2 linked regions of the Magnetococcus sp. PR-3 genome follow. The protein of the gene in region 2 interacts with the protein of the main gene of each other region in a pairwise test. Links are inferred from orthologs where the notes say so. Each region holds a gene or a part of one and is shown on either strand. Other genes may lie near its edges.

Region 1 (3,238 bases), on a different replicon or contig from region 2:
CGTTTTCATCAGGGGCGTGATTTTCCTCATGGGGTTGGTATACGGGTGATTGGGCGTATGCGCAAACAGTTGCCGGTGGATGCGGCTCAGGTCTTAAAGGATTTTGGTAGCCGTAGCGGTATGCCACCTATGGATCTACCCTCTATGGCCATTCCCCACCCCCCTCAATTGGATTGGGGGTTGGAGGCGATCAGTCGTTGGGATGGACGTGATCTACTGGCTCAATGGGATCGACCGTTTAAGGCGATTGCCAGCCGGGAAGATGCCATTGTGACTCCTATGATGAGTGAAGCGATGTTTACACCCCAGCAGCTACAGTGGGTAGAAGGGGCCAGCCATCTTCTACCTTTGACCCATGGCCAACAGATGGCCGCAGCAATTAATACCAGTTTGGAGTCGTGGTTATGAACCTGCCCAGAGGGGAAGGCAACCGCAATGGACGTGTGGGTAAAAATTTTGGTCGAGCGCTAAACTACCATCGTAAAGCGTTGGTACAGCAACATGTAGCCGATGAGTTGGCCGACCGTTTGGGGGATTTTCCCCTACCTGATAATCCACGTATTCTGGAAATTGGTTGTGGTACCGGTTTTTTAAGTCGGCACTTGGCCCGTCAATGGCCAGAGGCAGAGTTTATCTTTACCGATATTGCACCACAGATGGTTCAGCGCTGTCAGTCCCATCTATCAGATCTACCAGGTAAACGCCGTTTTATGGTGATGGATGGAGAACACTGCTCGATTAGTGGCCCTTTTGACTTGGTTGTTTCAAGTCTGGCCATGCAGTGGTTTCAGGATCTACCTGGATCTTTACAGAGCTTAACTTCACTGCTTAAGACCAATGGTCTGCTGGCTTTTGCTACCCTGGGGGATGAAACCTTCAGAGAGTGGCAGGGGGTATGTGCCCAGTATGGGGCCCCCTTTGGACGTCCTGACTATCCCGATGCCGATCAGTTACAGGCCATGTGGCCCACAGGCGGGGAAGGGGATGTAGAAGAGGATCATATTCCGGTGGCCCACGCCTCCGGTCATGGCTTTTTACGCGCTTTACGAGAAGTTGGTGCGCATCAACCCTCTGGGCATCATCGTCCGGTATCGGCGGCACTGATGCGCCGTATGCTGCAGGCAACCCAGGGTGGACAACACGGATTTACGGTGACCTATCATGTACTCTACGGATTCTACACACGCAGTCTCGACGACCGACCCATCCACTAATTTGGAAAATCGGGGCGTAGAGCCGGGTATGAGCGGTAGTGAATGGCTCGATACCATCGCCACAGCTGCTTTGGCAGGTCAGGTACCTGATCAACAGAGTGCACGGCGTATTTTAACTGATCCCAGTGTGGAACTGTTGCCTCTGATGCAGGCTGCTTTTAGGGTGCGTTTTCATCATTTTGGGCGCGGGGTACGCATCCATATCCTCAATAATGTGCAAAATGGTTACTGCTCTGAGGATTGTAATTACTGCGTTCAAGCGAAAAACAGTAAAGCCCCTATTCAGAAATACGCCATCAAGAGTGATGAAGAGATTCTTGATGGCGCCCGTAAGGCGTATGAGTCAGGTGCCTACCGTTACTGCATGGTCTCCTCTGGGCGTAACCCCCATGCGGATCGTATTGATCATATGTCCAAGCTGATCAAGGAGATCAAATCTCGTTGGCCAGTGGAGGTGTGTCTCTCCGCAGGGTTCTTGGATGCAGATAAAGCCCGTGAACTGAAAGAGGCAGGCCTGGACCGCTACAACCACAACCTCAATACAGCCGATGGTCACTACGGCTCTATCTGCACAACCCACAGCTATGGGGATCGACTAGATACCCTGAAGCAGGCCCGTAGTGCTGGGTTGGAGGTGTGCAGTGGTATTATTATCGGTATGGGTGAAAAGCCTGAGGAAATTATTGAGGTTGCCTCCACTCTAAGGGGGTTGAATGCCCGCTCTATTCCGGTCAATTTTTATGTGCATGTGGAGGGGTCCCAACTGGGTGAAGTCAACCAGTTAACCCCAGAGTATGGTTTGCGTGCATTGGCGCTGTTCCGTTTTTTCAACCCTGATGCTGAGGTACGTGCTGCTGGTGGACGGGAGAGCAATTTGCGGGGGTTGGAGTCGATGGCTCTCTACCCAGCCAACTCCCTATTTGCGGAAGGTTATCTGAATACATCTGGTCATGTGGCGGATAAGACCGTTAAACTGGTCGAAGATGCCGGTTTTTTTGTGGAGAAGATTGAAGAGGATTAAGACCTCTTCTAGGCAGGAGCCAGACCATGTTATCCACCACTTTCCGTATGGGAGCAGCTTGTCTTTGCCTGGTGCTATTGGCAGGTTGTTCCGATTCCCGACCCAAACAGAAGAATTGGGAGCCTTTTGTAGAGTCCTATCTACAAAAAAAGCAGACGCTTCAGGATCTTCCCAGTGACTACTTTCTTAGGCCTGAGCGCTGGGACCCTCTACTGGAATATCTGGGGTGGGAGCTAGATATGGACCAGGAAGGGGTTGAGCGTGAACTGGTCTTTCGGGATGAGAATTTTTCTATGGGACCTGAGATTGTCTTAGGGGATGAATCCCATGAAGAGGGTGGTCTGCTGGGTAGTTTAAAGCAGAAAATTCAGGCTGGTAAAGAGGCCTTGGGTATCGTTGGTGAAGCGATGGATGAAAACCCGGAACTGTTGGATGCCCTACGGGATGGTGGCGTACGTGATGCACTTAAAGGCATGGACCGGGCCTATTTGGAAGATAAAAAAAGAGAGCTGATGGGGTTGGCTGAATCGGCTGGGGTTGATGGCAGTTACCAACCTTCGGATATGGAACGTAAGGCTCTGCAAAGTGTTGGAAAACAGTTTGGTGTTTCTGAAAAGCGGATGCAGAGTTTGGAAAATCAGGCTGAACAGTACCGGGATAAATTACAGTGATTGATCGTGTTCCTATGCCTGGGGTGTTTGTAACTGGTACCGATACCGATGTGGGTAAAAGTGTTGCCAGTGCTTGGTTATTACAACAGTGGCAGGCTGATTATTGGAAGCCCATTCAATCAGGTTTAGAAGGGGCTACCGATACCGATGTGGTCTCCCACCTGGCTGGCCTGTCTGCAAGCCGTGTACACCCTGAACGCTTTCGTTTGCAAGCACCGATGTCTCCCCACGCTTCGGCAGCCCTAGAGGGGGTTTCTATCCAGCTAGAGGATTTTCAACGGCCCCAAACCACAGCCCCTTTGGTGGTGGAAGGGGCAGGTGGTGTCTTGGTA
Region 2 (3,736 bases):
TTTATGGCACAGATCACCTGCTCAGAGCTGCCTAGAACCATAGCCTACCAGGGGGGGCATATTCCCATAGAGCAACTGCCCGAACGAGGCACGATCTTTGTGTTTATCTCTGCGGCTACAGACGATCTTTGGGAAAACTCAGTGGGCTACCACCATGTCTGTTATACCGAAGAGGATGTTTCGACACATCCTCTTCGGTATCCTCCCTCCAATATACCGGTTTTGGGTGAGGAGTCCCTGTTGGGTGAAAGTTATTCCCTGTTTCATTATTACTGTGATTATGATCAACCGCGCATCCCCCAGATGCATCGTTTTCCTCGCACTCCTTTTGTCGGCCAAGCCTATGTGTCGCGCCATACGATCAACCAGCAGGTGCGCGATCTGTTGCATGCAGATGATCAGGGGGATGGGCCTGCTCGACAGCAAGCGCTGGCCAAGGTCGCACACTCCCATGCGCTGGAGAGCTTTATGCCCAACGTTGAGGATGAGGGCTTATACCTTACCTCTCTGTATGCGCCTTGGATGGTCTATGCGGCGCAATACAAAAAGGAGCAGGCTGCTACACGCCTAACCCCGACCCCGCCCATACCGTTGCCGGAGAGCTTTCCTTGGATGTGGGGGGTGGCTGGTGTATTGGCTCAACAGATATGGAGAGATTTTGTACGGGTGCTGCCCAACTGCAACAGTCGCTATTTTTCCAAAGGAGAGTTGACGGTGGGGTGGCCCTACTGCCTAGCCTACAACCATTTGGAAAAAGCGCGTGATTGGATGAACCAAACCATCGAACATGGTCTGTTTACCGCTATGGATGCTCACCAAGCTCAGGCCTTTAGAGACTGGTTGACGGAGATGGATGCGCTCAAAAAGGATCTGCCAGAAAATGTCTTTGATTTAAGCGGGGCACAGCAACAGAAATTGATGCATCAGCTGATACCACCAAAACCCTGTAAGACGAAAGGGGCGCGCTTTAGGCGTGCTTTGCGTCGGGTCCTCTTTGGTGAAGAACGGCGGTTTATCATGGGAGACCATTTTAACTGTTCTAGTGCAGAGGTTGCGTTTAATGGTTTGGCCTATGAGCTGCAGAGTTTGTTTCTCTATATATGGCCGTATCTTGCCGAAGATTTTGAGAAATATGGTGTGCCCAAGCAATTTGTGAATCGGCTTGCCCCACTTTTTGCAGCCGATGCAAACGGTGGAGGTTTACAGCAAATGCTCGGTGTTCCCTATGATGTTCAACCCTCATCCCGAAAAGCTGATGAGGTGTTGCTTTTGCAGCTGGATAGTAGCCGTAGTTTGGGTTTGATGATTGGAGATGTGGGTAACCTGCATCTCTTTATCCGCGCCACCGATCTAAAAAACCGTAATTTTACACGCACGCGTTTAGAGATGGCTTCCCACTAACCACACATCTGGGGCTTAAGCATGGGCCCGTTGTATAATCTTGCCATTTTTCATCACCACGACCTCACCACGGACCAGGGGCTCCCAGGTTTCATCGGTCAATGGTACGCTGGCGATTAAGGCCGCATGCTGCATCTCGCCATCGGGCTGGGCGGTTTGCATACGAATGCCGGTAATGGGGCGGGGGCGTTTGCTCACGTTGGGGTGGCAGCTGCGGCAGACGGTATAAAGACCAGGCGCACGGATAACACCATCACTGTCTTGACGGCGTACATGACCGTGGGCAAACATATATTCACCATCGCTGTAGAGAAAGTTAGCTTGAACTTCAGGGTGTAAGCGATCTAAACGGCGGGCGAACTTTAAAATAACATCCAGGCGTTGCTCTAAGGAGGGGGCTTTAGGGTCCATCCAGGGTTCGGTCAGGCACTCCATTAACAGACAAAAAGCGTGCTCTGAGTCTGTGGTGCCAATAGGGCGGAACATGCCCAGGCGATAATCCGGGTGGTTCTGAATATTTTGTAGCTCACCATTATGGGCAAAAATGTGTAAGCGTCCGCCCAGTTCCCGCCGGAAAGGGTGGGTGTTCTTAAGGCAGATCTCCCCTTGGGTGGCTTTGCGAATGTGCGAGAGAATAAGATCACTCTGAAAGGAGTTCTTCTCAATATACTTAACCAGTTTACTCTCAGAGGCTGGTTCCGGCGCGCGCATGATCAGGGCGTCATAGTCTTCATAAAAGGCAATCCCCCAGCCATCCTTATGGGGGCCGTCCAAGCCACCATGACGGGCAAACTCCTCCAACGAGAAGTTTATGGTTGCCGCCAATCGGCTGGTCATACCAAACAGTTCACACATTCCTAAGCTCCAACCTGCTCCGGTGTAGAAAGATACCCTAAAGCGTTTGTCATGGGGTATGCAAGGCCATTGTCTATACCCTTTTGCGATGAGATACAAACCGAAAAAAAAAGATGGAACCATAAGAGAAACTTTCCCCCTTTTTTTTAGGTAATGGGTAAGATGAGTAGGTTTGTTCCTTTTGGTGGGTACAATATGAGGGGGAAGTGTATGGATCCTGCGGTTATAGAGCAGAAACTTCAAGCGCTTAAGCGGCTAAACCTATCTGAGCCCGTTCGGGTTATGAACCTGTGTGGTGGCTTTGCCCGGTTTTGGGCTGAGAGTGACTGGTACCAAGCTTTAAGCGATGTTGTCCGTATTATGCCAGGTCCTGGCTGCCCTGTGTGCATCTGTCCAGAGGCAGAAATTCGTGCAGCCATGCACTTAGCCGTACGTGAAAAGGTTATTTTGGCAGCATTTGGGGATATGTTATCTGTTCCCATCTCCTATGGTGCCGCAGGATATGCCACGTTGGATGGTGTACGTCATGATGGTGCAGATGTGGTGGCGGTGGCCAATCCGCAGGAGGCTGTCGCGCTGGCGGAACAGAACCCGCATCGCGAGGTGGTCTTTTTTGCCAGTGGTTTTGAGACCGTATCGGCACCCTTAGCCGCCCAATTTCTAAGTGGTGCGCCCGATAATTTCTCCATTTTAAATGCGTTACGGTTAAGCTGGCCTGCTGTGGATCGTATGTTATCCACCCAGGGTGAGCGTCCCTTTAATGCCATTATTGCCCCAGGCCATGTTGCCGCCATTGTGGGTTCTGAGTGCTGGCGTTTTGCCGTAACCCAATATGGTGTGCCTGTCTCGATTAGTGGTTTTTCTGACGATAGTTTTTTGGCGTCGTTGGATGCTGTTGTACGGCAGGTGGCGACGAGCAAGCCCAAGTTGGATATTCAGGATCATCATCGTATTAAACCCAAGGGAAACACCTACGCCTTAACCTGCTTAAATAATGTTTTTGATGTAAGTAGTGTACATTGGCGAGGGATCGGTAAAGTGCCCGACTCTGGTTATGCCTTGCATGAGCCCTGGCAGAACCGCGATGTAAGAAACCGCTTTAAAAGTTTGGCGACCTTTATGCCTGAAAGCGGCGATATGCCCCATGACTGCCTGTGTGCTTCCATTGTCATGGGTAAAAATGCCCCCCACGACTGCCTGCGTTATGCTCAGGATTGCCAGCCCGATAGCCCTGTTGGGCCCTGTATGGCTTCCGTCGATGGTGCTTGTCGAATTATGTGGGAGCGCCAGCACCCCGAGATAGTGTAGGTGCGCTAAAAAGCTGGATCCCGCCCTAGGGATCCAGCGATGTTTGACATTTTGGGCCATGACGGCCTTCTATTATTGTGCAGAGCCCTCTTTTTTTGTCCATCCCCTGAGCAAACAAGACCCTCAGTACCAGCATTTGCTGGGGAGATGCCAGACAGCGCATGGCGTCAAC

Evidence for each region. The genes of interacting proteins can lie anywhere in the genome.
Region 1: the proteins of V5T57_RS10970 (region 2) and bioB interact in binary tests that used the Escherichia coli proteins (3 or more experiments, as listed by UniProt). The link is inferred for Magnetococcus sp. PR-3 from one-to-one orthologs.

The regions. Positions count from the first base shown.
Region 1 is NZ_JBAHUQ010000039.1:17,956-21,193, forward strand. What follows is about bases 371-3,238. They hold bioB (biotin synthase BioB), read left to right. Parts: upstream 371-1,242; coding sequence 1,243-2,235; downstream 2,236-3,238. Other genes in these bases: V5T57_RS18045 (alpha/beta fold hydrolase), read left to right, coding at 371-408; bioC (malonyl-ACP O-methyltransferase BioC), read left to right, coding at 405-1,214; V5T57_RS18060 (hypothetical protein), read left to right, coding at 2,262-2,906; bioD (dethiobiotin synthase), read left to right, coding at 2,903-3,238. Also shown: more of V5T57_RS18045, read left to right, coding at 1-370. UniProt on the Escherichia coli protein: Catalyzes the conversion of dethiobiotin (DTB) to biotin by the insertion of a sulfur atom into dethiobiotin via a radical-based mechanism.
Region 2 is NZ_JBAHUQ010000016.1:85,056-88,791, reverse strand. What follows is about bases 337-3,331. They hold V5T57_RS10970 (class II glutamine amidotransferase), read right to left. Parts: upstream 2,257-3,331; coding sequence 1,417-2,256; downstream 337-1,416. Other genes in these bases: hypD (hydrogenase formation protein HypD), read left to right, coding at 2,467-3,331; V5T57_RS10975 (DUF1963 domain-containing protein), read left to right, coding at 337-1,401. Outside these bases: more of V5T57_RS10975, read left to right, coding at 1-336; more of hypD, read left to right, coding at 3,332-3,564.